Regions from separate parts of the Stenotrophomonas sp. YJH_SMC_8 genome, predicted to be linked through region 1. Evidence: predicted binding sites of a transcription regulator. Region 1 holds the regulator's gene; each other region holds the start of a gene.
What was found. Region 1 encodes FliA, which starts transcription of late flagellar genes. Its sites were predicted from a motif close to TAAAGTTTNNCNNNCNNNGGCCGATAA; they were not measured.
Positions count from the first base shown of each region.

Region 2: a site for FliA is predicted at 1,682-1,708, ahead of AC5P88_RS06930 (methyl-accepting chemotaxis protein). Genes of this name have one in related genera too.
Region 3: a site for FliA is predicted at 2,064-2,090, ahead of AC5P88_RS13495 (methyl-accepting chemotaxis protein). Genes of this name have one in related genera too.

Region 1 covers NZ_JCAFUL010000025.1:24,673-34,450, reverse strand. Annotated here, with positions in the region: gene AC5P88_RS19755 (chemotaxis protein CheA) at 1-1,495, opposite strand, end outside; gene AC5P88_RS19750 (protein phosphatase CheZ) at 1,498-2,103, opposite strand; gene cheY (chemotaxis response regulator CheY) at 2,103-2,495, opposite strand; gene AC5P88_RS19740 (RNA polymerase sigma factor FliA) at 2,553-3,296, opposite strand; gene AC5P88_RS19735 (MinD/ParA family ATP-binding protein) at 3,293-4,180, opposite strand; gene flhF (flagellar biosynthesis GTPase FlhF) at 4,167-5,789, opposite strand; gene flhA (flagellar biosynthesis protein FlhA) at 5,935-7,995, opposite strand; gene flhB (flagellar biosynthesis protein FlhB) at 8,040-9,170, opposite strand; gene AC5P88_RS19715 (CocE/NonD family hydrolase) at 9,375-9,778, opposite strand, start outside.
Region 2 covers NZ_JCAFUL010000004.1:274,175-283,952, forward strand. Annotated here, with positions in the region: gene AC5P88_RS06930 (methyl-accepting chemotaxis protein) at 1-1,653, opposite strand, end outside; gene AC5P88_RS06935 (arylamine N-acetyltransferase family protein) at 1,857-2,696, shown strand; gene AC5P88_RS06940 (VOC family protein) at 2,762-3,133, opposite strand; gene AC5P88_RS06945 (response regulator transcription factor) at 3,156-3,794, opposite strand; gene AC5P88_RS06950 (sensor histidine kinase) at 3,791-4,891, opposite strand; gene AC5P88_RS06955 (DUF2141 domain-containing protein) at 5,053-5,475, shown strand; gene AC5P88_RS06960 (carotenoid oxygenase family protein) at 5,502-7,025, shown strand; gene AC5P88_RS06965 (transporter substrate-binding domain-containing protein) at 7,087-7,803, shown strand; gene AC5P88_RS06970 (LysR substrate-binding domain-containing protein) at 7,864-8,763, opposite strand; gene AC5P88_RS06975 (hypothetical protein) at 8,862-9,047, shown strand; gene AC5P88_RS06980 (alkaline phosphatase) at 9,044-9,778, opposite strand, start outside.
Region 3 covers NZ_JCAFUL010000009.1:199,332-209,109, forward strand. Annotated here, with positions in the region: gene AC5P88_RS13480 (NUDIX hydrolase) at 1-191, shown strand, start outside; gene mnmA (tRNA 2-thiouridine(34) synthase MnmA) at 188-1,330, shown strand; gene hflD (high frequency lysogenization protein HflD) at 1,327-1,941, shown strand; gene AC5P88_RS13495 (methyl-accepting chemotaxis protein) at 2,119-3,309, shown strand; gene AC5P88_RS13500 (hypothetical protein) at 3,408-3,623, shown strand; gene AC5P88_RS13505 (hypothetical protein) at 3,748-4,275, shown strand; gene AC5P88_RS13510 (bifunctional diguanylate cyclase/phosphodiesterase) at 4,385-7,144, opposite strand; gene AC5P88_RS13515 (sensor histidine kinase) at 7,276-9,378, shown strand; gene AC5P88_RS13520 (EAL domain-containing protein) at 9,383-9,778, shown strand, end outside.

The DNA.
Region 1 (9,778 bases):
GCGGTAGCGCGTAGACGTCCTCGCCGGCCTGCACCAGCAGGGTCGGCAGGATCGCCAGGGTGAGCGGCACGCGGATCAGGAAGCGGCTGCCACGCCCCAGTTCCGACTGGATCTGGATCTGGCCGCTCAGTTCGCGGATGCGCGACTGCACCACGTCCATGCCGACGCCGCGGCCGGAAATATCGGTGACCTGCTGCTTGGTCGAGAAGCCGGGCAGGAACACCAGGTGCAGGCATTCCTCGCTGCTCAGGCGAGCGGCGGCTTCCGGATCGATCAGGCCCTTTTCGCGCGCCTTGGCACGCAGCTTTTCCGGGTCGATGCCGGCGCCATCGTCCTGCACCTCGATGCTGACGTAGTCACCTTCCTGTTGCGCCGACAGGCGCACATGGCCCATCCGCGGCTTGCCCTGCGCTTCACGCAGCTCGGGCATTTCCACGCCGTGGTCGATGGCGTTGCGGACCAGGTGCACCAGCGGGTCGGCCAGCGCTTCGACCAGGTTGCGGTCGAGCTCGGTCTCGGCGCCGACCAGCTCGAGGTCCACTTCCTTCTTCAGCGAGCGGGCGACGTCGCGGGCGACCTTTGGGAAGCGCGAGAACACCTTGCCCACCGGCTGCATGCGGGTACGCATCACCGCCGACTGCAGGCGGGCAGTGGCGATGTCCAGCGTCGATACGGCGCGGTCCAGCTCCTCGTCGCGCAGGCGTGCACGCAGGGTCTTCAGGCGGTTGCGTGACAGCACCAGTTCGCCGATCAGGTTGACGATCGCATCCAGGCGCTTGGTGTCCACGCGCACGGTGTGCTCGGCCTCGGCCATCGGCTTGGCTGCCGGCTTGGCTGCGGGCGCCGGGACGGGGGCCGGGCGCGGTGCTGCGGCGGGTGCCGCCGCGACGGCGGCAGCAGGCTTGGCGCCTGGCGCAGCGCCGCCGTGCAGCTGGTCCAGCAGGGCTTCGAACTCGTCTTCGCTGATCAGGCCATCGTCGGCCTTCTTCGCCGGCGCGACCGCGGTCGGCGCGTTGCCGCCGTGCAGCTGGTCGAGCAGGGCCTCGAATTCGTCGTCGGTGATCAGATCGCTGCCGCCTGCCGCAGGCGCGGCCGCAGCGGCCGGCGCGGCAGTGCCACCGTTCATGTCGAACTGCGCGATCAGGTCCGGCGGCGCATAGCCTGGCTCGGTACCGGAGGACACGGCGTCCAGCATCGACTGCAGGTAGTCCAGCGATTGCTGGGCGGCGTCGAAGTGGTGGGCCTGCAGTACCGCCTGCCCGGCACGCGCGATGCCCAGTGCTTCTTCAGCGGCGTGGCACAGCTCGACCATGGCGGTGACGCCAAGGAAGCCGGCGCCGCCCTTGAGCGTGTGGTAGCCGCGGAACACCGCGTTGAGTTGCTCGGTGTCCTGCGGTGCCTGCTCCAGCGACACCAGCTGTTCGCCCAGGCGATCCAGGATTTCCTGGGCCTCGATGATGAAATCGGCAGTGATGTCGTCGGATACCGCGCTCATGCTTACAGCCCCAGATCCGACAACAGGTCGTCGGCGTCGTTCTGCGAGACCGCGTGGCGGTCCAGTCCCTTCAGTGCCGGCCCGGCCAGTTCCGGATCGGTGCGATGCTGTTCCGGCGGCAGGCCGAGTGCGCCAAAGCCCTCGTGCACGCGGCGGACGATGCCGACCACGCGACGGATGATCTGCCCGGTCAGGTCCTGGTAGCTCTGGGTCAGGGCGATCTCGGTCAGGTTGTGGCGGATGCGCTCGAGCTGCGCGTCCTGGCCCGGCTGCAGGCCTTCGGCGCGCAGCTGTTCGGTCAGGCTGCGGCATTCCTCGGCCAGGTCCAGGGTGCGGTGCGTGGCCTGTTCGGTCATCGCAACCACGTGGTCAAGGCGTGCGCAGGCGTCGTCCAGCTCACCGGCCTCGCTGGGCACGGTCGGCAGTTCACCCAGTGCCTGTCCCAGCTCGCGGGCCAGCCGCGAGAGGCCGCTCATCATCGGCTGCGTACGCAGCGCGACCAGTCCGTCGATGCGTTGCCGCCAGGCGGCTTCGTCACCGGACTCCAGTGCGTCCAGGGCTTCCTGCAGGCGCAGGGCGAGGGCGTTCTTGTCGACCGTGGTATCCATCAGGCGCTGGCCGCCAGGCGTTCGAAGATCTTGCCGAGCTTCTCTTCCAGCGTCTGCGCGGTGAATGGCTTGATGATGTAGCCGTTCACGCCGTTCTGGGCGGCTTCGATGATCTGCTCGCGCTTGGCCTCGGCGGTGACCATCAGCACCGGCAGGGTCTTCAGCTTGGCATCGGCGCGGATCGCCTTCAGCAGCTCGATGCCGGTCATCACCGGCATGTTCCAGTCGGTGACCACGAAATCGAACGGCTGGCTCTGCAGCAGCGACAACGCGGCATGCCCGTCCTCGGCTTCGGCGGTGTTGGTGAAGCCTAGATCGCCCAGCAGGTTCTTGACGATTCGACGCATGGTCGAGAAGTCGTCGACGATCAGGATGCGCATGTTCTTGTTCAAAGCAGAGTTCCTTTGTTGTTCATTCCGGGCGGCCGGGGGCAGCCGCCTCGGGCATGTTCATTCTTCCAGGCCGGCGTCCGCCGCCTCGAAAATCTTGAGCCGGCCACGCAGGCGCAGCACCGCCTGGCCGTGGATCTGGCAGACCCGCGACTCGCTCACGCCGAGCACCGCGCCGATCTCCTTCAGGTTCAGTTCCTGCTCGTAATAGAGCGAGAGCACCAGCTGTTCACGCTCGGGCAGGTGGCCGATGGCCTTGCCCAGCTCGCGGCCGAACTCGCCGCGCTCCAGCACCTGCTGCGGGGTTGGGCCGCCCTGGGCGACGGTGTCCAGCTCGCCCTGGTCCTCGATGCGCGATTCCAGGCTCAGTACCTGGCCACGTGCGGCGTCTTCCATCAGCCGCAGGTATTCGGGCAGCGGCATCTCCATCGCGGCGGCCACTTCGGTGGCGCTGGCGGCGCGGCCGCTGCTCTGTTCCAGGCGGCGAATGGTGGCAGCGGCATCGCGGGCACGGCGGTGCACCGAGCGCGGCACCCAGTCGCCACGGCGGATCTCGTCGATCATCGAACCGCGGATGCGGATCGAGGCATAGGTCTCGAACGAGGCGCCCTGGTCGGCGTCGTAGCTGCGCGAGGCTTCGATCAGGCCCATCATGCCGGCCTGGATCAGGTCGTCCACTTCAACGCTGGCCGGCAACCGCGCGGCCAGGTGGTGGGCGATGCGCCGCACCAGGTCCGAGTGCTGGGCGATGACCTCGTTGGCCGCCGAGCGCTGGACCTCCCGGTACTGGGCTGCACCTTTCATGCGGCCACCCCGCGCTGCTTGAGAATGCGTTCGAGGAAGAACTCGACGCCGCCACGCGGTTCGGTCGGCGCCTGCCAGCGTGCGGTGCGACGCGCGATCTCGGTGATCGCCAGCGCCGCCGGGCTGGACGGATAGGCCTTCACCACCGGCTGCTGGCGCTGCACCGACAGGCGCAGCCAGTCATCCTGCGGCACGCAGCCCAGGTAGTTCAGCGAGACATCGGCGAGGAACTTCTCGCAGACGCGGGTCAGCTTCTCGTACAGCACGCGGCCCTCGTTGGGGTCGCGCACCATGTTGGCCACCACCTGGATGCGGTCCACGCCGCGTTCGCGCGAGAGCACCTTGATCAGCGCGTAGGCGTCGGTGATCGAGGCGGGTTCGTCACAGACCACCACCACGGTATCCTGCGCGGCCTGGCAGAAGGTCAGCACGCCGTCGGTGATGCCCGCGGCGGTGTCGACCACCATGATGTCCAGTTCGCGTTCCAGCTCTGAGAACACGTTGACCAGGCCGACGTGCTCGGCCGGGGCCAGCTCGGCCATGTGCCGGCGGCCGGATGCGGCCGGCACCACCAGCACGCCGTTCGGGCCTTCGACGATGACATCTTCCAGCGAGCAGCGGCCGGCGACCAGGTCGGCCAGCGTAAATGTAGGGTTCAGTCCCAGGATCACGTCGATGTTGGCCAGGCCAAGGTCGGCGTCCAGCAGCAGCGTGCGCTTGCCCATGCCGGCCAGTGCCACGGCCAGGTTCGCGGACACATTCGTCTTGCCCACGCCGCCCTTGCCACCGGTCACGGCAATGGTGCGCACAGGGCCGAGCGGCTCGCTGCGGGTGGCCGACAGCGGGAAGGTCTTGGTCAGCTTGGCGTACTCACGCGACGGCATGGTTCAACTCCGGGTTGCAGGGCATATCGGCCGCTCGGCGCAAATCTTCAAGGCGAAGTACAAGATTGGCTGCACTGGCCCGGTGCAGGTCGTCCGGAACATCCTGGCCATCGGTCACCCAGGTGATCGGCAGGGCATGGTCGACGGCCACCGACAGGGCGTTGCCGAAGCGGCCGGTCTCGTCCAGCTTGCTCAGTACCAAGCCCTGCAGGTTGGCGGCGCTGAAGCGGCGGACCACCTCGTCCATGTCGCCGAAGCTGGTGTTGGCCGGCAGCACCAGCAGGGTGCGCACCTGGCGGGCGGCGCGCAGCCACTGCAGCTGGGCGGCCAGTGCGCGGTCGCGCGGGCCCAGCCCGGCGGTATCGATCAGCACCAGCTTGTAGTCCTTCAGGCGTTCCAGCAGCTGGTCCAGGTCGGTGCCGCTGTTGGCCTCGTGCACGGCGATGCCGAGCTGGCGGCCGTAGCCGTACAGCTGCTCGCGGGCGCCGATGCGGGTGGTGTCGGTGGTCACCAGGGCGACGTCACGCGGCGCGTGCTTCTCGGCGAAGCGCGAGGCCAGCTTGGCGATGGTGGTGGTCTTGCCGGCGCCGGTCGGGCCGACCAGGGCGATCACGCCGCCTTCTTCCAGCGGGTCGACCGGGGCGATCGGCAGCTTGCGCGAGATCAGCCCCAGCATCAGGCCGCGGCCACGGTGGGCTTCGGTCTCCAGCGGGATCTGCATGGCCACGTCGCGGGCCAGCCCGGCGTCGAAACCGTACTCGTCCATCAGATCCAGCGCGGTGGCACGCACCGGGCAGCCGCGCAGGCGTTCGTCGGTGAAGCGGTTCATCTCGCGCTCGATCACCTGGCGCATGCCGGCCACTTCCTGGCGCAGCTGGCGGATCTCGGCGTCGTCCTGGGCAACCACGGTCAGCACCGGGGCCGGGGCGAGGGTGGGCTCCGGCGCGGTTTCGACGCTGGCATCGGCCAACGCCGGTTCGCTGGCGGCGACGGCCGGCTGCGGTTCGGCGACGGCCGTGGTCGGCAGCGGCGGCGGCTGCAGCGCCGGCGCCACGCTTTCGTGATGCATGTCGTGCGGCGGGTCGATCTGGAAGCGGGCACGGTTGGCTGGCGCGCTGACGGCCGGTGCCGGTGCGACGATGGCTTCAGCGAACGGAGCGAAGATCTGTTCCGGCAGCGCCGGTTCGTTGACGGCGGCGCGCGCCAGAGTGGCTGCGAAGCCGGTGCTGCCGCGGGTCGGCACGATCTCGTCGGCGCTGTCCAGGGTGCGGCCGGTGGCACCAACGGCCGCACGGGCGAGGGCGGCCACGGCCGAGGTGGTGGCGGCCACCGGCTCCGGCGCCGGGGCAGCGCTGCGGCGGCGGGTCACCGCGGCGATCACCGCGTCTGCGGCGGTGCGCGGCTTGGGTGCCGGCGGAGGGGCGACGTCACGACGCGAGGCTTCCAGTGCGCGCTGCACGGCGCTCTCATCGTAGTTGGCCGCGGCGACGATCTCGATGCCTTCCTCGATCCGGCGGTTGGACAGGATCACGGCGTCAGGACCATGTTCCTTGCGCACCAGGTTCATGGCCGAGCGCATGTCGGCGGCGACGAATCGTTTGATTTTCATGCTGTGGTCACGGGACGAAGACGGCGGGGTGGCGGTCGGAGAACTCGGGTGGTCGGTGGTCTGCACGGTGCGGGTTCCCCTTGGTATCTGTCTGTTGCGTTGGTTCGAAAGTGGTGTCTGTTTTCTGGCGCATCCGAGGGCGGCGTCAGCTGATCGTTCCGACCAGCTTCAGGCGCTTGTCCTCCGGCACCTCGCTGTAGGCCAGGACCGACAGCGACGGAACGCTGTGGCGGACCAGGCGCGCCAGCGCGGCGCGCACCGGGCCCGGTACCAGCACGACCGCCGGCTCGTTTCGCGCTTCCTGCTTGCTGACACATTCGGCCAGGCTCTGGTGCAGTCGCTCTGCGAGTCCGGGTTCCAGCGCGGCGCCGTTGCCCTGCGTGGACTCCTGCAAGACACGTTCCAATTGCGGGTTGAGGGTGAACACCGGAAGCTCCGCCGACATTCCGGCGATCTCCTGCACGATGAAGCGGCCCAGCGCGGTGCGCACGGCAGCGGTCAGCACGGCCGGGTCCTGGCTGCTGGGCGCGTGTTCGACCAGTGCCTCGGCGATCTTGCGCAGCTGGCGGATCGGAATGCGCTCCACCAGCAGGTTCTGCAGCACGCGCACCACCGCCGACAGCGGCAGCGCCTTTGGCGTCAGATCTTCGACGAGCTTGGGCGCGCTCTTGGCCAGGTTGGCCAGCAGGTGCTGCACTTCCTCGTGGCCGAGCAGTTCCGGCGCGTGCTCGCGGATCAGGTGCGAGAGGTGGGTGGCGACCACGGTGGCCGGGTCGACCACGGTGTAGCCCAGCGTTTCGGCCTGGGCACGCTGGTGCGGCTGGATCCAGGTGGCATCCAGGCCGAACGCGGGGTCCTTGCCGGCGATGCCTTCCAGTGCGCCGAGGGCACTGCCGGGGTCCAGCGCCAGTTCGCGGTCCGGATGGATTTCTGCGGTGGCCACCGGCACGCCATGCACCAGCACGCGGTAGCCGTTGGCCGGCAGCTCCAGGTTGTCGCGGATGTGCACCGAGGGAATCAGGAAGCCGACATCCTGGGTCAGCTTGCGGCGCACGCCCTTGATGCGCGCCATCAGTTCACCGCCCTGGTTGCTGTCCACAAGCGGGATCAGCCGGTAGCCGACCTCCAGGCCCAGCGGATCGACCGGGCGCAGCTCGTCCCAGCTCAGTTCGGCGGTCGGTGCCGGTGCGGCCGGGCGGCCCAGTGCATTGAGCGCAGCGGCGTCATTGCCTCCCGCTGCCGGATCGGTGGCGGCGGTCTTCCCCTTGCGGTAGACCTTCCAGGCGATGAAGCCGAGGATCGCGGACAGCGTCAGGAAAGCGACGTTGGGCATGCCCGGCACCAGGCCGACCACGCCGATGATGCCGGCAGTGATCGCCAGCGCACGGTACTGGCCGAACACCTGGCCGGTCATGGCCTGGGCCATGTCCTGCGAACGCGAGGCGCGGGTGACCAGCATCGCGACCGCGCTGGACACCAGCAGCGCCGGCAGCTGCGCCACCAGGCCGTCACCGATGGAGAGCAGGGTGTAGGTGGCGGCGGCGTCGCCGAACGGCATGCCATGCTGCAGCACGCCCACGGCCAGGCCGCCGAGCATGTTGATGAACAGGATCAGGATGCCGGCGATGGCGTCGCCGCGGATGAACTTGCTGGCACCATCCATCGCGCCGTAGAAGTCGGCTTCCTCGCGGACTTCCTCGCGGCGCAGCTTGGCTTCTTCACGCGTCAGCAAACCGGCGTTGAGGTCGGCGTCGATCGCCATCTGCTTGCCGGGCATCGCGTCCAGGATGAAGCGCGCGGTCACTTCGGAGACGCGGCCTGCGCCCTTGGTGATGACCACGAAGTTGATGATGGTGAGGATCGCGAAGACCACGATGCCGACCGCGTAGTTGCCGCCGATCACGAATTCGCCGAAGGCGGCGATGACCTTGCCCGCGGCGTCGTGGCCGTTCTGCCCGTTGAGCAGGATCACGCGGGTGGACGCCACGTTCAGCGCCAGCCGCAGCATGGTGGTGATCAGCAGCACGATCGGGAAGATCGTGAAATCCAGCGGGCGCTTCACGTAGACCACCGCCAGCAGCACCATCAGCGAGATGGCGATGTTGAAGGTGAACAGGGCATCGAGCACCGGCGCGGCGAGCGGCACCACGACCATGGCCAGCAGGGCCAGCACGATCAGCGGTGCGCCAAGACCCTGGCGGATCATTTCCAGGGCGCGGCGGGTGTTGAATCCGGTGGAGGGCTGGGCGCTCACGGGCGGCCTCCCTTGCCGAATTCATCCACCTGGATGTGCGGGGCGTCCGGCATCGGGCCAGTGCGCCAGGCGCGCAGCTGGTAGACGTAGGACAGGACCTGGGCGACGGCCGAATACAGTCTCACGGGGATTTCCTTTCCGAGTTGGCCTTCCCGATACAAGGCGCGTGCCAAAGGCGGGGCAGAGACAATCGCAACCTTGTTGCCGTCGGCCACCTCACGGATGCGGAGGGCAGTCTCGTCCACGCCCAGGGCGACCACGGTGGGGGCGTTCATGGCCCCGCCTTCGTACTTCAGGGCCACCGCGTAGTGGGTGGGGTTGACCACCACCACGTCGGCGGTGGGCACCGCTTCCATCATCCGGCGGTTGGCCATCTGCTGCTGCAGCTGGCGGATGCGGCCCTTCACCTCTGGGCTGCCTTCGCTTTCCTTCATTTCCCGGCGCAGCTCTTCACGGGTCATCTTCAGCTTGCGCATCCAGTTCCAGCGCTGGTACGGCGCGTCGATGGCGGCCAGCACCAGCATGGCGCCGGCGGTGGCCAGCAGCAGGCGCAGGGTGAAGCCGAGGCCGTCGGTGATGGCGGTCTCCAGCGGGTGATGGATCAGCCCACGCAGGGTGTCGAAGCCGGTCCAGACCACCAGGCCGGCGGCGACGCCTACGAAGGCCACGCGCAGCAGCGATTTGGTGAACTCGGCGATGGCCTCCGGGCCATACAGGCGCTTGAGCCCGCTCATCGGGTTCATGCGGTTGAAGTCCGGCAACATCGCTTTCTGCGACCAGCGCAGGCCCCCCATCACCAGCGGTGCGACGAAGCTGGCCAGCAGGCAGACCAGCACCAGCGGTGCGATCACCAGCATGAACTGCAGCAACAGGTCGCCGAAGTGGCCGAACAGCTCCTTCGGATTCTGCCGCAGGCTCTGTTCCGGGCTCAGCGCCTGCTTCATCCAGGCCGCGGCACCGCGGCCGATCGAGCCGCTCATCGCCATCACCGCCAGCACGCCGGCGCCGAACACGGCAGCGGTGCCGAGTTCGCGCGAGCGCGGCAGGTTGCCCTGTTCACGGGCGTCACGCAGGCGTTTTTCGGTCGGTTGTTCGGTCTTTTCGCCGGCGGATTCGTTCTCGGACATCACGGGGCACTACGGCAGGGGATGCCGGGGTGCGTGCAAGAACCGTTCCACGCATGGCGGGTGGCGCATCCACGTATGGCGTGGATCTACCGGATGCCGGTTTGTAGAGCCGAGCGTGGGCTCGGCTCTACAGGAGGGTGCCGCAGGAACCGTTCCGTGATGGCGGGCGGCGGCACGGGTAACGCCGGACCGTGCCCGGCGCAATCATCCGTCCGGCGTCACCGGCTGCAGCGGAATCGACAACATGCTGTCGCTGTGCCAGTCCACCCGCAGCGGTTCGCCCGCATCGGCCACGCTCTCGTCGCTGACATCGCGCCCGGTACCGTGGTTCACCTGGTGCATCGCGTCCTTCAGTACATCCACCTTCACCAGCAGGCGGCTGCCGGCGGCCAGTCGGCGCGCCACCATGCGCGTGCGGTCGAAGGGCAGGCGGGTCCATTGCCCGGGTTGCAGCAGCTGGCGCGTTGTCGGGTCGCGTACATGGCTGGCCCGGCCCATGTAGTAGGACAGCTGCATCCGACGTCCATCGGCGAGCAGCTCGTACAGGGTGACAGTGAAATCGAAATCCCGCTTGTTGATCCTGACCTTCAGGTCGCCGGAGAAGCTGC
Region 2 (9,778 bases), on a different contig from region 1:
GGCGAGCGCGGCAAGCAGTGCCTGCAGGTCGCCGAGATTGGTTTCAAAGGTCGCCAGCAGGCGATTGATGCTGGTCGACAGCGTGCGCACGAAGCCCTGCTTGCCCTCCAGCGCGATGCGCCCGTGCAGGTCACCGTGAGCGGCGGCGTCGACCAGCGCGGCCACTTCGGTTTCCAACAGGGTTTCCAGCGCACGGCTGCGCCATTCCACCGCTACGCCAAGGAACTGGCCTTCGTCGATGATGGCGTTGGCAATCAGCTGGTAGCGCACCCCTGCATGGCCGATCTCGCGCTCCTCGCGCTGGCGCACGCTGGCCAGGCTGCCCAGCGCTGGATGCAGGCGCACCGCGTCGCTGCCCACCAGCTCTTCGACCTGGCGCTCGAGCTGCAGCAGCAGTGCCGGGTTGGCGTAGGCAACCTGCCCTTCCGCATCGATCACCATCAGGCCGGTCTGCGCGCTGTCCAATGCCTGGCGCACGCGGGTGTTGCCGCGCGCCACCGCCCGCTCGGTCTCGATGCGCGCGCGCAGGCGCTGCTGCATGTCGACCAGGCGCTGGGCCAGCTGGCCGATCTCGTCGTTGGCGTTGTAGACGCGCAGGGTGGTGTCCAGGCGGTCGTCAGCGATGTCGCTGGCGAAACGCAGGGTGTCCTGGATCGGCTGGCGCACCGCGCGCAGGACCAGCACCAGGCTGGTGATCAATACACCGGCAACCAGCAGCAGCGTGAGTGCGAACAGCACGCTCATGGCGCGTGCGCCGGCTTGCTGGCGTGCCTGTGCACTGGCCAGCGCCGCGACCTGTGCCTGCTGGAATGCGGCCAGCGCCGGTGCCACGCCAGCGGCGGTTTCCAGCAGTGACTGTGCCTCCACATCCAGCCCGACACGCGCGGCGGTGTAGCCCAGCAACGCGACCTGGTAGCCCTCCATTCCGCTGCGCAGGGCGTCCTGCACATCGGCAGGCAGACCGGCCAGCGCCAGATCGAATGGCAGTTTTTCTTCGCTCGCACGATCGGCGTGCGTGGAATCACCATCGAGCAGCAACAGCGCCTCCTGACGGCGCATCTTCTGCAGGGACAGCGCCAGCGACGGCCGCTGCTGGGCGTCCACCTGGGTCTGCAGGGCATCGGCCGCCTGCTGCAGCTGCGCGGCAAGGCCAGCGTCGCCGCGACCCATTTCATCGACACGTTCGAACAGCGCCACCACACCCTGCGAGAACGCGTCAGCGGCCTCGGTCAGCGCCTGCAGGGCCTTGCGCCGGCTGGCATCCATCGGCATCGCACGCAGCGCCTGCAGATCGGCCTGCAGGGCTTTCTGGGTCACCAGCAACTGGTTGCGGTCGGCATCATCGAAACTGCGTGCATACTGGGTCTGCAGGCGGCGCGCTTCGGCCACCCGCGTGGCCAGGCTCGCAGCCAGATCGCTGCCGCGCTGGTAGCTGGCCTGGCTGCGTGCAGCCTGTGCGCTGGCGTGGCCGGTCCAGGCGTAGACGGCAGCGATCGCGACCAGGCCAAGCCCACAGACCCACAGGGTCGCCTTGAGCTTGTTGGCCACGCTGAGCCGATGCGGCTGCAGCCAGCGCAGCAGGCCGGGGGACGCCGAGCGCAACGTGCCAAGGCGCGCGCGCAGGGACCTGAGGTGGGGGACAACGGCCGACATGACAGACTCCAGGCGGAAGGACGCACCTGTATCGGCCGGATCTGACACAACTTTAGGAATTTTTTCGTTCGCCCACGCCGATCGCTGACGGACGCGGCCTTTGTACCGGGCACAGGCGACGGGGGGATGACATCGCCGCCGCGCTTGACCTCAACCCCGGTTGGGGGAGCACAGTGGACCTCCCTCCCCCGACCGGTGCCGCCATGACGACGCTCGATGTCCCCCGCTACCTGCAACGCCTGCAGCTGGATGCACCGCCACCGCTGACGCTGGCCGGACTGACCCTGCTGCAGCAGCGCCACAACGCGCTGCTGCCATTCGAGACGCTCAGCTGCCTGCTGCGCGACGCGGTGCCGATCGACCTGGACAGCGTGCAGCGCAAGCTGCTCGACGAGCGCCGGGGTGGCTACTGCTTCGAACTCAATGGCGGCCTGCTGGCCCTGCTGCAGGCACTGGGCTTCGATGCGCAGCCGCTGAGTGCGCGTGTACTGCTGGCCGCACAGGACGGCGAGCTGACTGCACGGACCCACCTGCTGCTGCGCGTGCATGTGGACGGCGATGATTGGCTGGTGGATGCCGGTTTCGGCAGCCTGACCCCGACCGTGCCGCTGCGCCTGCACGAGGCGCAGCCGCAGGCCACGCCGCACGAGCGCTATCTGCTGCAGCGCCTGCCCGAGCAGGGCGACTTCGTGCTGTCAGCCGAATCTAGCGACGGCTGGCGGGCGATGTACCGCTTCGATCTGCAGGCACCTGCACCGATCGACAACGTGGTGGGCAACTGGTACGTGTGCACCCACCCCGATTCCAGCTTTCCGGGCCAGCTGCGCGCGTCGCTGACCGGGCCCGACTGGCGCCGCACCATCGGCAGCGGCAACTACACCGAGTACCGCCCCGGGCAGGCGCCGGACAAGCGCCCGCTGCACGATGTCGGCGATGTGCGCGAGGTGCTGCAGCAGCGTTTCGGCATGCAACTGCCGGACGACCCGCGACTGGACCCAGCCATCAATGAATGGCTGCAGCGCTCGCGTACCGCGACCTTGTAGAGCCGAGCCCATGCTCGGCTGACGCATTGGCGGCGCAATCAACAGCAGTCGAGCATGGCTCGACTCTACAGAAGCGCGCGCGCCTGCAGCGCGATGCGGTTGCCTTCACTGTCGCGGATCTCGGCCACTCGCCAATTGCCGGCATCGGCCGGGCCGAAGCGCAGTTCGGCACCTGCCTGCAGCGCACGCGCGAGGCTGGCATCCAGGTCATCCACGCCGATGTAGATGCGCGCGCCCTGCTCGGAGGGCCGGTAGTCCGCACCTTGCACCAGCGCCATGCTGGCACCCTCCGCGTCATCCGAAAACGGCAGGTACGCCATCTGGCAGTCATGCAGCAGGATCGGCGCATCCACGTCCACCCGCAGCCATTGCTGGTAGAACGCGATGGCACGGGCCAGGTCACTGGCGGGGATCTCAACGTGCAGGATCGGGTTCATGCTTTTTCCTGGTGCCGGCAACTCAGATGATGCGCAGGGTAATCGCCTTCAGCACCGCGCGGGTGCGGTCGCGGGTGCCGAGCTTGTCGAGGATGGCCGAGACATAGTTCTTCACCGTGCCCTCCGCCAGGAACAGGCTGCGCGCGATCTCCTTGTTGCTGTAGCCACCAGCCAGCAGGCGCAGGATCGCTACTTCGCGCTCACCGAAGGTATCGGTGGGCGGCGCTTCATCATGGAAGCGGTAGCGGGCGCGTACCGGCTCGGTGCTGACCGGCAGCAGCAGGGCCTCACCGGTGGCAACGCGCTCGATCGCCTCGCGCAGGTCGGCCGGTGCTGCGTCCTTGAGCAGGAATCCCTGCGCTCCTGCCTCGGTGGCACGCAGCAGCAGATCACTTTCATCGAAGGTGGTCAGCAGCAGCAGCGGGGTGGCGTCACCGCGTGCACGCAGCTGGCGCAGCGCTTCGATGCCGTCCATCCCGGGCATGCGGATGTCACTGAGCACCACGTCCACCGGCTGGGTGGCCAGCGCATCCAGCAGCGCCTGGCCGTCTTCGGCCTCCAGCACCACCTCCACGCCCAGCCCCTGCAACAGCGCGCGCAGGCCGGCACGGACCAGCGCCTGGTCGTCGGCAAGGGCAACACGGATCGCGCCGCCGCTCATGCCGGCACCCACGCGGTCAGGTGCATGCCACCCTGTGCGGTGCGGGCCAGTTCCAGCTGGCCGCGCACTGCGGCCAGGCGCTCACGCATGCCGGCGATGCCGTTGCCCTCGCGGATACGCTCGGCGCGCTGGCCGTCATCACGGATGTCGATACGCAACCGGGAATCCTCTTCGTTGATCGTCAGCCATACGGTGTCTGCGTTGCCATGCCGGGCGGCATTGGTCAGCGCTTCCTGTACCAGGCGCAGCACAGTCTCTGCCATCAGCGGGTCAGCCACGCGCACGCTCTCGCCGATCTGCAGCTGCAGCTTCGGGCGCGGGAACGGCGCGGCCAGCGCGTGCAGCGCAGTAGCCAGATCGAGGCCGCGATCATCGCGCATCGATTGCACCACCTGGCGGATGTCGGCCAGCAACTCGCCGGACAGCTGCTCGGCCAGCACCAGTCCGTCGCGCCCGGCCAGCACAGGGTCGGCCGCAAGGGCGCGCAGGTTCAAGCGCATCGCGGTGAGCTTGTGCCCGGCCACATCGTGCAGTTCGCGGGCCAGGCGCAGGCGCTCGGCATCGCGTGCACTGTCGGCCAGCAGTGCACGTGTCGCCAGAAGATCGGCATTGACGCGGGCCAGGTCATCGCGGGCCGACGCAGTGCTGCGCGCGTAGTGTGCGGTCAGTGCGGCAAATGCCTGGAAGCCGCCATACAGCAGCACCACCAGCAACGGCTGGGTGAAACCACCGTGGCGCAGCACGAGATACATGGCGAGGTTGGCCAGCAGTGCAACACCCAGCACGAAGCGCGGTGGCCAGTGCTCGGCCAGCTGCGCCACCAGCACCACCAGCAGTACCGGCGCGGTTCCGGTGCGCGGCTGCAGGGCAACCAGCGCGATCGCCAGCACGGCCTGCAGCACCGCAGCCAGTGCACGCACGCGGGTCGGCATTGCCGCCCATCCGTGCACCACGAACAGCAGCAGGAACGCGCCAAGCGACGCCTGGCTGAGTCTGGCACCGGCGCCCTGCACGCCGAATGACAGGCCCACCACCAGCACGGTGACCAGGCCGGCGAGGCTGAGGGGACGCAACAGGTGGCGGAACAGGCTGGGCATGACCTGATGCTGACGGCCGCGGCAGCAACCGGCAATGGGTCCAACGCAGAAAGTGACTTCTGGCACGTCGGATCGATGACCACTGGCCCTGAACCCACCAACGCGCCCCGCGCAGACTGGCTCCACACCGCAGCACACCACCCACCTCCGGAGCCACCGCCATGAACCGCACCGCCCTGCTCAGCACCGCCCTGACTGCCCTGGCCCTGGCCAGTGGTGCCCACGCCGCCGATCTGGCAGTGACCGTACACGATGTCCGCGTGCAGACCGGCACGCTGCGCGTTGCACTGGTCGACAGCGCTGCCGCCTGGGACGGCAAGGCCAAGCCGGTGCAGGCGCAGCAGGCGACGCCCAGCGGCGACAGCGCCCACTTCACATTCAAGAACCTGCCGGCCGGCAGTTATGCCGTACTGCTCACCCACGACGAGAACGGCAACGGCAAGCTCGACACCAACCTGGTCGGCATGCCGGTGGAAGGCTATGGCTTCAGCAACAACCCGCAGGTGATGCGCAAGCCGACCTTCGACGAGGCGCGCGTCGACGTGCCGGCTGCCGGCGCTGCCATCGACATCACCCTGCGCTGATTCCTGCATCCAGACCCGAGGCCATCATGGACCGTCGCCGCTTTCTCCATACCCTGCTCAGCAGCAGCGCCTGCCTGGCCCTGGGCGCCACCGCACTGCGCAGCGCGCCCGCCTTCGCCGGTGACCCGGCCCGTTTCGCGCAGGGCCTGCAGGAGCACCCGTGGCTGCTGGGCTGGCGCAGCGTCACCAGCGAGAGCCTCGGCCCGGCCACCGTGCAGCTGCAGGGCCGTCTGCCGGCCGGCCTCGCCGGAACGTTGTACCGCAACGGCCCGGCCTGGACCGAGCGCGATGGCTTCCGCTACGACCACTGGTTCGACGGCGACGGCATGGTGCATGGCTGGCGCTTCAACGGCGATGGCAGCCTGACCCACCACGGCCGCATGGTGGCCACGCCGAAGTTCAGCCGTGAACAGAAGGCCGGCCGCTTCCAGTACCCGGCGGCCGGCACCAGCGTCCCCGGTGCCCTGGCGGTGCGCAACAACGATGACGCCAACGTGGCCAACACCTCGGTGACGATGATCAATGGCCGGCTGTTCGCGCTGTGCGAGTCCGGCTCAGCGTTCGAAGTGGACCCCGATTCGCTGCAGACCCTCGGGCCGGTCACCTGGCGCCCGGATCTGGCAGCGTTGCCGTTCTCCGCGCATCCGCTGCCGGACCGCGATGGCAGCGTGTGGAACTTCGGTTCGATCAGCCTGATGGGAGGCCACGGCCTGCTGGTCTGGCACATCGGCAAGGACGGCCAGCTGCGCAGTGCCAATGTGATTGAAACGCCGGAACATGGCTACCTGCATGCCTTTGCGATGACCGAGCAGCACCTGGTGTTCGTGCTGATGCCGTTCGACTTCACCGGCACCGGCGGCAGCTTCTTCGAGCGCATGCAGTTCGCACCGCAGCGCCCCGCGCGCATCGCGGTGGTGGCCAAGGATGCGCCGGACAAGGCGCAATGGTTCGAGGCACCGTTCGCGGCGATCTACCACTTCGGCGATGCCTTCACCCGCGACGGCGGCATCGTGCTGCGCGCGGTGCGCCACGACGACATCAACGAAGCGCGTTCACCAATGAAGGAAGCGATGGCCGGGGACGGCGCGCACGCTGCGAACAGCGGCGCCAGCCTGGTCGAGTTGCACCTGGACCTGCGCCGCGGACAGGCTCGCTGGGAAACCCTGGGCATCAGCGCGGTGGAGTTCCCGCTGTTCGATCCGCGTTCGGCCAGCACCCGGGGGGCGCGCCTGTACGCGCCGACCATCGATGGCCCGGCCACGGCGCCGTACTTCAACGCAGTGGCCGCATTCGATATCGAGCGCGGGCGTCGCCAGCTGTGGCACTACGGGCCGGACATCATGGCCGAGGAACATGTGTTCGTGCCGCGGCCGGGCAGTCGCAACGCCGATGACGGCTGGCTGGTCGGCACCCTGCTCGACCCGGTGAACAAGCGCAGCGGCCTGGCAGTGCTGGATGCGCGCCATGTGGATGACGGCCCGCTGGCACAGGCGTGGTTGCCGTATGCGGTGCCACTGGGCTTCCACGGCACCTTCGCCGTGCGCGGCTGAGTCCACGCCGTGCGGACACCGGCGCTGGCATGCTGGGGCTCCCCTTCCTGCGGAGCCCTGCATGTCCTTGGCCGACCATCGAAGCGCGCTGGCACCGCAGGGATTCCTGCGCGTGGCGATCAACCTCGGTAATCCCGTGCTCGCACAGGGCGATGCACGCTCGCCGCGCGGGCCGTCACTGGAACTGGCCACCGCGTTGGCGCAACGGATGGGCGTGCAGGCCCGCTTCACCTGCCACGATGCGGCGGCTTCGGTGGTTGCCGCGGCCGCCGAAGATGCCTGGGATCTGGCCTTCCTGGCGATCGATCCGGCGCGCGCCGACCGCATCGCCTTCAGCGCGCCCTATGTGGAAATCGAAGGCACTTATCTGGTGCGCGAGGACAGCCTGGCGCAGCAGGTGGCCGATCTTGATCGCGACGGCCTGCGCATCGCGGTCGGCCGTGGCGCAGCCTACGACCTGTTCCTGAGCCGGGAGCTTCGCCACGCCACGATCGAGCGTGCGGACACCTCGGCAGCGGCCATCACCCTGTTCGACCAGCAGCACCTGGATGCGGCCGCCGGCGTGCGCCAGCCGCTGGCGGCCTGGGCGCAGTCGCATCCCGGCCATCGGGTGCTGGCCGATCGTTTCACCGCCATCCAGCAGGCGGTGGCCGCACCAGCCTCGCGCCCGGCCGAGGCGTTGCGGGCGCTGTTCGAGGAAGTGGATTCGATCAAGGCCGGACCGTTGCTGAGCGACGCGTTCGCCCGTGCCGGGCAGGCGGTCACGCTGGTGCGGTGACTGTAGCGTCGAGCCATGCTCGACTGCTTCTTCGAAAGACCAGTCGAGCATGGCTCGACGCTACAGATGCGCGCCTTCCATGTGCCGCACATGCTCGGCGGCCTGCGCGTGCAGCCAGTCGCGGAAAGCAAGGAAGCCGCGATGGCGGGCCGAGCGCTGCGGGTACACCAGCCAGTGCGGCCAATCGGTCTTCAGGCGCTGGCTGGACAGCGCGACCAGCTGGCCGGAGTCCAGCAGCAGGCGCGCACGGGTGACCCGCCCGAGCGCCACACCCACCCCGTCCAGTGCGGCCCTGTGGTGTGCCTCCGAATCATCCAGCACCGCCACGAAGCGCGACGGCGGCCTCTGCCCACTCAACGCAAACCAAGCCCCCCACGCCCCGTCCGGGTCACCGAGCAGCGGCCATTGGTCCAGCGGTACGCGGTCGATACCGCCCATGCGCTCGATCAACGCGGGGCTGGCCATCGGCAACAGCCACTCGTCGAACAGCGGCTCCACCACCAGCCCCGGCCAGTTTCCGGTGCCCAGCCGCAGTGCCGCGTCGAACTGCCGCTGGCGCTCGAAGTCGACCAGGCGTTCACTGGATTGCAGGTTGATCTCGATCTGCGGGTGCGCGGCGACGAAATGCCCCAAGCGCGGCACCAGCCAGGCCGAGGCCATCGACGGCACCGCGCTGATCGTCAGTACGTGCTCGGCGCGCGCCGCATAGGGTTGGAACGCCTCGTTGATCGCATCCAGGTGCGAGCCGACCTGGTCGAGCAGGCGCTGCCCCTCCAGAGTGAGGGTGACACCACGAGCCTGCCGGATCAGCAACGGCTGCCCGAGGCGCTCTTCCAGCTGACGCATCTGATGGCTCAGCGCACTGACGGTGAGGTTCATCGACGCAGCCGCGCGCGACAGGTTGCCGAGGCGGGCAGCAGCCACGAAGCCCTGCAGGGCGTGGAGGGGCGGACGGGACATCAGACTTGAATCCTTCTCAAGGCAACCTTGCGGAAATGTCGCTTTTTGCCACCTCATGCTGCCCGTATCGTGCAATCCACTCAAGTGGAGGCACGCTCATGAACATCTTCGGCGGCTTGTTGTTCCTGCACGGCCACGTGGCCAGCGCCGAGCTGGCACGCCAGCTGGCCAGCCCTTCCCCGACGCCGTCGCCCAGCGGCACCCCTGGTCGTGCCGGCCGCTGGGCGGCAATCTCGCCGGCCAAGCATCCCGCAGCTGCCGGCCAGCGGCCGGCACGACCCTAGCGTTGCAGCGCTTGCTGCACGGCCGACGCGACATCGGTGTTGTCGATGTAGCTGCCGTCGTTCCAGCGCACATGCTGGCGGTAGCCGGCATCGACGCCCCGCACGCGCTGGCCCAGCAGCTCCGACCCCGCGCCCTTGGCCCACAACGGCACCAGCGCGTTGGAGTGGTTACCGGTGGGACGGAAGCTCATCCCCGGCATGCGGCCGCGTCCATGGTTCCTTACCGGTTCGAAGGCCACGGTCTGCGCGTCCGGGCCCATCGGCATGCTGTTGTCGTGGTCGGTGGTGACGATCAGCAGGTTGTGTTCCCAGCCGCCGTTGCGTTCGACCCAGTCGATCACCGCCGCCACCGCGTCGTTGAACTCCACGGTTTCCTCGATCAGGCGGCCATACTGAGGCTGGTCAGTGCATTGGCCGTAGTGCCATTCGGTACCGCAGGCACTGGTATGGGCAGCCCAGTCGGTGGCACCGCCTTCCACCATCAGGAACAGGCCGCGGGAGGAACGCTGCTGCAGGAACTGCAACGCGCCACGGGTCATCGTCGCCAGGTCAGGCACGCTGTCGATCTTCCGCACGCCGGAAGGGGTGCTCGCGTCCTTGCCCAGCACCTGCAGCTGGCGTGCCTGCTGCAGCGTATTGGCCACACGCGGCACGCCGATCAACGGACGATCAGCCGGCAGCCGGCCCTGCGCCAGTGCGGCGAACTCCTCCTTGCTGCGGATCAGGCGCCA
Region 3 (9,778 bases), on a different contig from region 1:
ATGCGGCGCGCCCGGTCTCGCATGACCCGGCGCAGCCGTTGGACACCGGCATTGATCGCGCACTGTGGCTGACCCCGGCCGAGCTGCGGGCCGCCCGCGAACGCCAGCGCAGCCCGCTGGTCTGGCAGGTGGTGGCCGATTACCTGGGTGGCCAGCGCCACCCGCTTTCGCTGGTCCGGGAGGTCGCATGAGCACTCCGCGCGTGATGGTGGGCGTCTCTGGTGGTGTCGACTCCTCGGTCGCCGCCTGGCGCCTGGTACAGCAGGGTGAGGCCGTGGCCGGGCTGTTCATGCAGAACTGGGCCGACGATGGCAGCGGCGACTGCCGCGCCGAGGACGACCGCCGCGATGCGGTGGCGGTGTGCGGCCTGCTCGGCATTCCCTTCCACTTCCGCGATTTCTCCAGCGAGTACTGGCAGGGCGTGTTCGAACACTTCCTGGCCGAGTACGCCGCCGGCCGCACGCCGAACCCGGACGTGCTGTGCAACCGCGAAGTGAAGTTCAAGCATTTCCTGGATGCCGCCCGCGAGCTGGGCGCCGAGCGCATCGCCACCGGCCATTACGCGCGAGTGGCCCAGCGCGGCCACCAGTGGCTGCTGCTGCGCGGCGCCGACCGCTCCAAGGACCAGAGCTACTTCCTGCACCAGCTGGGCCAGGAACAGCTGTCGGCGACCCTGTTCCCGATCGGCGACCTGGAAAAGACCGACCTGCGACGGATCGCGCGCGATGTCAGCCTGCCGACCCACGCCAAGAAGGACTCCACCGGCATCTGTTTCATCGGCGAGCGCGACTTCCGCGAGTTCCTCGGCCGCTACCTGCCGGCCAAGCCCGGCCAGATCCTCGACCCGGCCGACGGCAGCGTCATCGCCGAACATCCGGGCGTGTTCTATTTCACCCTCGGCCAGCGCGAGGGGCTGAACATCGGCGGCGTGCGCGGCCGCCCGGCCGCGCCGTGGTACGTGGTCGGCAAGGATGTGGCCAGCAACGTGCTGTATGTGGACCAGGACCGCGACAGCAAGTGGATGCTGTCCGACCGCCTGCGTTCGGAAACCGCGCACTGGATTGCCGGCTCGCCGCCGGCGCGGCGCTTCGAATGCACCGCCCAGACCCGCTACCGCCAGCCCGACGAGCCGTGTACGGTCGAGGTGCTGGACGATGGCAGCCTGCTGGTCACCTTCGCGCGCCCGCAGCGCGCCGTTACCCCCGGTCAATCACTGGTGCTGTATGACGGTGAGGTGTGCCTGGGTGGCGCGGTGATCGCCGCCACCGATGCGCCGCTGGAACAGCGCCTGCGCACCACCCCTTCCCCTTTTGAGGTAATCGCTGCATGAGTTTCACTGTCGACGACCGCGTCCTGGCCCTGGCCGGCATTGCCCAGGCCCTGCAGCAGGTACGCCGCATCGCCGATACCGGCCATTCCGACGCCGCCGCCGTGCGCACCGCCGTGGACAGCGTGTTCCGTGTCGATGCGTCCTCGCCGCAGGAGGTGTTCGGTGACCGTCATGCACTGAAGGCTGGCCTGCGCCTGCTGCACAACTACTTCCGCAGCCAGGGCCAGGACCCGATCCTGCCCAAGCTGGCCCTGTCGGTGCTGCAGCTGGAGCGCCGCTTCGTGCAGGACGGCGCCACCGTGAACAAGGTCGCCTCGGGCATCGAGCGCGCCCAGCGCCAGGCCACCGAGCTGGGCGACAGCGGCCATCCGGACGTGCTGGCCAACCTGGGTGGCCTGTACGCGGACACCATCAGCCACCTCAAGCCGCGGGTGATGGTGCAGGGCAACCCGCACTACCTGGGCCAGGCCGGCGTGGTGGCCGAGATCCGGGCCCTGCTGCTGGCCGCGGTGCGCTCGGCGGTGCTGTGGCGCCAGCTGGGCGGCAGCTACTGGGACTTCCTGTTCAGCCGCAAGGCGATGATCGAGGCCGTGGACCGGCAGCTGGCCTGAGCCCGAGGGGTCAGAGCCCTTTTCCATGGAAAGGGATCCGACCCCGTCGCTGCCTGGCCCTGAAGTCGCCAAGGCGCCGGAAAACCGGCGCATTCAGAATGCACTTCAAGGCACATCGACGTTAAAGAGAAAGGGGGTACGGCCGATACATCCTCCGTGCACCTCCCGAGAACGTCCATGTACTCACGCATTTTCATCCGTCTGGCCGCCCCCCTGGCTCTGACCCTGCTGCTCCCCTTCGCCATCGGTTTCGAATGGCCGGCCGCCCTGCGCTGGGCGATCCTGACCACGATGACGCTGAGCTGGCTCGGCTTTGCGTGGTGGACCACCCGCGCCCAGGCGCACCGTTCCCCGGAACATGCCCGTGTCCTGCGTGAGCAGGACCAGCTGCTGACCGAACTGCGCAACTTCGTCGGCAACGAGATCGACGGTTCGCGCGGCGAAGTGGAACGCGCCCGTGACCTGATCCGCCAGGCCGTCTCCAGCCTCGGTGGCAGCTTCGATGCGATGAACCGCAAGTCGCGCCAGCAGAGCCAGGCCCTGTCGCGCATCGTCGACCGCGCCGGTGATGAAGGCAATGCCGGCCTCGACGTTGCCCGTTTCGCCCAGCACGCCAGCCACCGCATGGAACAGCTGGTCGAAGCGCTGGAACAGGTCAGCGGCCAGAGCAGCACCACCGTGCAGCACATCGACCAGATGGCGCAGCACCTGGATGGCATCTTCGCGCTGCTGGAAGACGTCAAGTCGATCGCCGACCAGACCAACCTACTGGCCCTGAACGCTGCCATTGAAGCGGCGCGTGCCGGTGAAGCCGGTCGTGGCTTCGCGGTGGTCGCCGACGAAGTGCGCAACCTCTCCGAGCGCTCGACCACGTTCAACGAGCAGATCCGCAAGCTGGCGCACAGCTCCAAGGACGCCATTGCCAAGGTCCGCGAGACGGTCTCGCACATGGCCTCGCGCGATATGGATCGTTCCCGCGAAGCGCGCCAGGAAGCGGCGGCGATGCTCGACAACGTGGCCCAGATCAACGCCTCGCTGGGCGACGGCATGCGCGAAGTGTCCGACTGCGCCCGTTCGATCGATGGCAGCGTGGCCGAAGCCGTGCGCGCCCTGCAGTTCGAAGACATCGCCACCCAGGCGCTGGGCGGCGTGCACACCCACCTGGACCGCCTGACCGCGATCAACCGTGAGGCGGTGGCCCTGCAGGAACTGCTGCACCGCAATGGCGGCGTGTTCGACGAAGAGATCGCCACCGCCCTGCAGCGCACCGGCAGCCGCCTGCGCGAACTGCGTAGCGAGTGGGAACGCCCGCCGCACAAGCCGGTTGCCCAGCAGAGCATGGGCGCCGGCACCGTCGAGCTGTTCTGATCCTGATGTCCGCTGCCGTTGCCGGCAGCCCGCAAGGCCCCGGTCATCCCGGGGCCTTTGCCTGTACCCTGCCGTTGGATGCATCCTGTACGCGCACCATGACCCTGATCCGTGCCCTGCCCTCCCTCACCGATAACGAGCGCCCGCGCAACGCGAGCGTGCGTGAGCAGCTGCAGCAGCTGGAAGAGGTCGCCCGCGAAGAGATCCGCGAACTGCAGCAGCTGGCCGATGCACGTCCGGCGCCGTCCCGCGCGGACGAGGAGCTGCTGGGGCTGGCGTGGGACCTGGGGCTGGATGGCGAAGCCCTGAGGTAGATCCACGCCATGCGTGGATGGCGTCCGGGAACACGCGCTGCCACATCATCCACGCATGGCGTGAATCTACAAGATGGGCTGAATCGCTGTGGCATGATGCGCCGGTCCCGCTCATGGAAGACCGATGGCCATCGCCGTAATCGCATTGATGCTGTTGGAACTGCTGCTTCTGTTGTTCTGGGCACCGCTCTTCTTCCGCACCGGCATCGTCCTGTTCAACCAGCGCATCGCCGCCTCTCCGGCTGAACTGACACAGCTGTCGCTGATCGGACTGGAGTACGACCTTCCTACCGACAAGTGGCTGAGCTTTGTGTTCCGTGTACTGCCCGACCGCAGTGTGGCGTTCCGTGAGAGCTTCGCACCGGGCTATGGCGGCCGCTATTTTCCGTTGATGCACGGCCAGCTGCTGGTCGACAAGCGACGCCGCGAGGTGCGTGTGATCGGGCGATGCAGCTGGTTCGCGCTGGCCCTGACCGTGCTGGTGCTGCCCATCATCCTGGTGCGCCCAATGGCATGGCCGATGCTGGGCATGCTGCTGGTGTTCTATATGGGTTATCGCATCCAGCTGCAGCGCTATGCCGAGGTTGTCGAAGCAGTGCGGGCGCGGGTGCGGTCGGAGTTCCCGCAGCGATTCGTTGACCCAGGGCGGTAGATCCACGCCATGCGTGGATGGTCGCGAGCGCAGGCATTCGTGCCGACCAAGGTCGGCACCCACCAGAGCGGGTTGCGGTAGATCCACGCCACGCGTGGATGGTCGCCAGCTAGCGCACCAGCACCACTTCCCCACTGGCATCGGTGCGCAGCGAAACCGGCTGTGGCTGGCGCAACCACTGCGCCAGGTCGCGCGGGCTGAGCGGTCGCGAGTACAGGTAGCCCTGGATCTCGTCGCAGCCCTGGCGGCGCAGCATGTCTTCTTCCTGGTGCGTTTCCACGCCCTCGGCCACCACCTTCATGCCCAGCGCGTGGCCCAGGTGCACGATCGCCTGGGTTACTTCGGCCGTGCCCGAATCGTGCAGCATGCCCTGCACGAAACTGCGGTCGATCTTCAGGCGGCCCACCGGGAAGCGGTTGAGGTAGTTGAGGTTGGAGAAGCCGGTACCGAAGTCATCCACCGCCAGCGGCACGCCGTGCCGTTCCAGCACGTCGAAGCAATGCCGCAGGATGTCGGTGTCACGGATCAATGCCGACTCGGTCAGTTCCAGCTCCAGTCGTTGCGGCGGCCAGCCATGGGCGTGGCAGATCTCGATCACGCGCTCGGCAAAGCCGCGGTCACGCAGCTGTACCGCGGAGACATTCACCGCGATGCGGTCGAAGCGCAGACCCGCACGGTCCCAGGCGGTGGCCTGGCGGCAGGCCTCATTCAGTACCCAGTCGCCGATCCGTACGATCTCGCCGCACTTCTCTGCGATGGGGATGAACTCGGCCGGGCTGCAGTAGCCGATCCCGGGCCGGTGCCAGCGCAGCAGCGCCTCGATCGCCGGCGGCTCGCCATGATGGGCATGCAGCAGCGGCTGGTAGGCCAGGCTGAACTCTTCGCGCTCAATGGCGCCGTGCAGAGCGTGCTCGAGCTCAAGCTTGCGCTGGATGCGCGCCAGCGCGTCCTGGCTGTAGTACTGGTAGGTATTGCGGCCGGCTTCCTTGGCCGCGTACATCGCCGCATCGGCGGCACGCAGCAGGGAATCGAAGTCGGTCTGCGCATCACCCAGCATCGCGATGCCGACACTGGCGCCCACCTTCAAGGTGGTTTCGCCCCGGCGCAGCGGTTCGGCCAACGAAGCAATCAGTTTACGTGCCACATGGCCCGCATCCTCCGGTTCGGCCAGGTCGCGCAGCACCACGATGAATTCATCGCCACTGAAGCGGCCGAACAGATCGTTGTTGCGCAGGTTCTGGTGCAGCCGGGTAGCGGCCGCCTTCAGCAGGGCGTCGCCGGTGGCGTGACCGAAACTGTCGTTGATGGTCTTGAAGCCATCCAGATCGATGAACAGCATCGCCAGCGATGTCCCGCGGTCGCGCGCCTCTTCGATGGCTTCGGCGGTCTGTTCGCCGAGCAGCACGCGATTGGGCAGGCCAGTGAGCAGATCGTAATGCGCCAGCAGCTCGATACGCTCGTTGGCCTCGCGCTCGCGGGTGATGTCACGGAACAGCACCACGAAGCGCGGCGGCAGCCCATCACGACGGTCCAGTTCGATCAGCACCTGCACCCAGACGCGCAGGCCGGACTGGCGGTAGAAGCACAGGTCCAGCTGCTCGGGCAGCCCGCCATCGGCGATGCGCCCCAACGCCGCTTCAAAGGCGTTGCGAGAGTCCTCGGTGTACAACGCCAGCGCCTGGTCGAGGGTGATCGGTTCCTTGCGCAGGCCGTGGATGCGATAGCACTCCTCGGTCCACTGCATGTGCCGGGTCTGCACCTCGATCTCGCAGCCGCCAATGCGGCCCAGCGCGGAGACGCGGTTGAGCAGCTCGGTACGCCAGCGGATAAGCGCATCGGTCTGGTGCTGCTCGGTGATGTTCTGCACCTGTCCGAGCAACCGCTTGGGCTGCCCGTCCATGTCCAGCAGCGGCTGCATCCACAGCCGCAGGTGCTGCGACGGTTCATGGCCGCGGGTCAGTTCCAGCTCGAGATTGGCGGCGCGGCCATCGCGCCACAACCGTCGCCAGGCTGCACGCAGTGCACCACGTGAACGTGGGTGCAGCTGCTTCAGCCAGCGGCGCTGGCCGGGCACGGCGCCCTGCTCCAGCGCCAGCAGCGAACGCAGCTCCGGCGACCACCAGAAGTGACCACTGTTGGGATCGAACGACCAGCTGCCCATGCTGGCGATGCGCTGGGCCTCGCTCAGGTGCAGCTGCTGTTCCTGAAGCAGCCCTTCCAGCTGCTTCTGCTGTTCGATATCGGTATGGGTGCCGACCATGCGCAACGGTTGGCCATCGGCGGTGCGCGCGACCACGCGGCCCCGGTCCAGCACCCAGCGCCACTGGCCATCGGCCTGGCGGAAACGGAACTGTGCGCTGTACTGCTCGCTCAGCCCACGCAGATGCTCGTCCAGTGCGACCCGTACCTGGGCGATGTCCTCGCTGTGCACGCGCGCCAGTATCTCGGTGGCGGTTTCATCGCCCAGTGCGGGAGTCCGCACCACACGGTCGCTGGGAATGTCCCAGTCCCACAGGCTGTGACCGGCACTGTCCAGCGCCAGCTCCCAGCGCCCACCGCCGCCGAGCGGCACCGGTTCGGGAATGCTCAGTGTGAAGGCCAGCAGATTGCCGGCGCCATCATGCACGGCGCGCAGGTGGCCGTCGTAGTGCCCGTGCGGGCCACCCGGCAGCGTGCAGGCCACGATGCCGCCATCGGCCGCCATCAGGCGCAGATCCTCCAGCATCGGCGCATAGGCGGCCACGGTGGCCGGCAGGCCATGCTCGCGCGCAGCCGGATTGGCCGCCAGCGGGCGGCCCGTGCGGTCGACGATGACCAGCGCCGACGCAAGCGGGTGCTGCAGCAGGCTGGCGATGATCCCTTGGTCCACGCGATCTTGCTCCGGATGACACGCCCGTCAGCGGGGCACGCAGTGGTTAACGGCGCCTGCGGCGGATAATTGAGTGGTCAGGGCACACCCGCGCGGTAAGATGGCCGGCGCCCCTTTCATCCAGCCCGTCCATGCCTGCAGAACCGACCGGCATCGCCCCTGTTCCCGACCCGCGGATGGCGCAGGCGCTGAGCCGCGACCGGCGGCGGGTCGTGCTGAGCTACCTGGTGATGGCATTGGCCTGGATGATCGCCTCCGACAGTGCCGTGCAGGCGCTGGTGCCGGATCCGCAGCAGGCGGCGATGTGGCAGAGCGTGAAGGGCTCGTTCTTCGCACTGGCCAGTGCCGGCCTGCTGTACCTGCTGCTGCGGCCGCTGGCCGAGCATGTGCTGCACACCCATGCGCGCCAGCAGGCGTCGGAGCTGCGCCTGCGGCAGATGTTCGAGGGCAACCCCGGCCCGATCCTGGTCTACGACCTGGATACGCTGGCGATCCTCGACGCGAATCCGGCGGCCTGCAGCGCATTCGGCTGGGAGCGTGATGAACTGCTGGAGCAGACCATCGACTCGCTGTGGCCACCCGGCCAGGACCAGGCGCTGCAGACCAAGCTGGAGGCGATCCGCGAGGCACCCGAGGAGCTGTGCATCCTGCGGACCCAGCTGCAGCTGCGCGACGGCTCGCTGCGGCAGATGGAACTGCGCTCCAACGCCATCAGCTATGACGGCCACAATGCCCGGTTGCTGATCGCCATCGACCGCACCGCGGAAGACCTGGCCCAGCTGCGCCGCGACCAGGCGCTGGCCCGGGTCGAGGAAGCGCACGAGCTGGCGCGCATCGGCGCCTGGGAGCTGGATCCATCCACCGGCATGGGCCGCTACTCCAACCAGGTCTACCGCCTGCTTGGCCGCCGGCCTCCGGAAGCCCGCCGCTGGCACCGCTTCGACGAGCTCCTGGTCCCCGCCGACCCCGCCACCGCCACGCAGACCGAACAGCTGCTGGCCGACCTCTGCTCGGGTGATCCGGTGCAGGTGGACGTACTGCTGCCCCTGCTGTCGATGGACGGCCGCGCCCTGATGGTGCACCTGCGTGCCGCCAGTGGTGTCGATGAGTCCGGCCGCAGCCGCGTACTGGGTACCCTGCAGGACGTGACCGAACGGGAGCAATCGCGACGCCTGCTGCGCGAGCGTGAAGAACAGTTCCGTGAGCTGGTGCGGGTGCTGCCCGATGGCGTGGTGATCCTCTCCGACGAGCACGTGCTGTACACCAACGCCTGGGCGGCCAGCCTGTTCGGTTATGGCAGCCACACCCTGCTGGGTGAGCCACTGTCGGCGCTGGTCGCTGCCGGTGACTTGGCCCGCGTCCGCAGCCAGCTGCGCGCCGGGCAGCCACACCTGGGCCCCGGCCACAGCAGCGTGGTGGCCATGCAGCGCGCAGACGGGCGCAGCTTCCATGCCGGCCTGGCGGTGGGCGAGGTGCGCTACGGCGGCCGCGACTGCAAGCTGCTGATCGTGCGTGACCTGAGCGATTCCGAACGGACGCGCAGTGCACTGGAAACCAGCAACCGCGAACTGCAGGCGATGGCCGGCCGGCTGTTCTCGCTGCAGGAGGATGAACGCCGCGCGATCTCGCGCGACCTGCATGACGACATCGGCCAGGCGATCACTGCGATCAAGTTGTCCGCCTATGCGGCGCAGGACGAGCATGATCCACAGCGCCGCGGCGAGGACCTGGCACAGATCGTCAGCCTGGCCGACACCACGGTGGCCAAGCTGCGCGACATCTCCACCCTGCTGCGCCCGCCGCAGCTGGACGCGCTGGGCCTGGAAGCGGCCCTCAGCTGGCAGGCGCGGGTGCTGTTCCGTTCTTCGCCGGTGGAACTGCTGGCCGAGATCGAGCCCCTGCCGCACCGTCCCGACAACAGCATCGAACAGGCCTGCTTCCGCATCGCGCAGGAGAGCCTGACCAACGTGCTGCGGCACGCGCGCGCCAGCCAGGTACAACTGCAGCTGCGCGACGTCGGCAAGCGGGGACTGCACCTGCAGATCCGCGACGACGGCGAGGGTTTCGACCCGGACGGTCCGCGCGGCCTGGGCCTGATCGTGATGCGCGAGCGCGCGCAGAGTGTCGGCGGCCATGTGCGGATCGAGTCCGCACACGGCGAGGGCACCCTGATCGACGTCCACCTCCCCTACCAGGCGGCCAGCATGGCTGCCGTCGATTCACCGGAATACTGAGCCTATGTGGAATCCCAACCAGCCCCCGGTCAGCATCGACGATGCACCCGACCGCCTCGGTGCCGGCAACCCCGAGCTGCAGGCGATGGTCGCCGAGGCGGCCTCCGGCGGCACCGCGCTGATGCTGATGCACGTGGACATCGACCACTTCGCTTCGGTCAACGAAAACATGAGCGCCGAGGTAGGTGACCAGGCGCTGGTGCTGGTAGCGCAGCGGTTGCAGTCCTACCTGCGAGGCCGCGGCAAACTGTGGCGGCATGGCAGCGACGAGTTCCTGATCGCGGTGCCGCGCACCGCCGACGTGCCGCTGCCGGAGGACTTCGCCGAGGAAATCCGGCAACAGATGGAGTTGCCCCTGTCGGTGCTGCCATACACGCTGTTCATGACCGGCAAGCTGGGC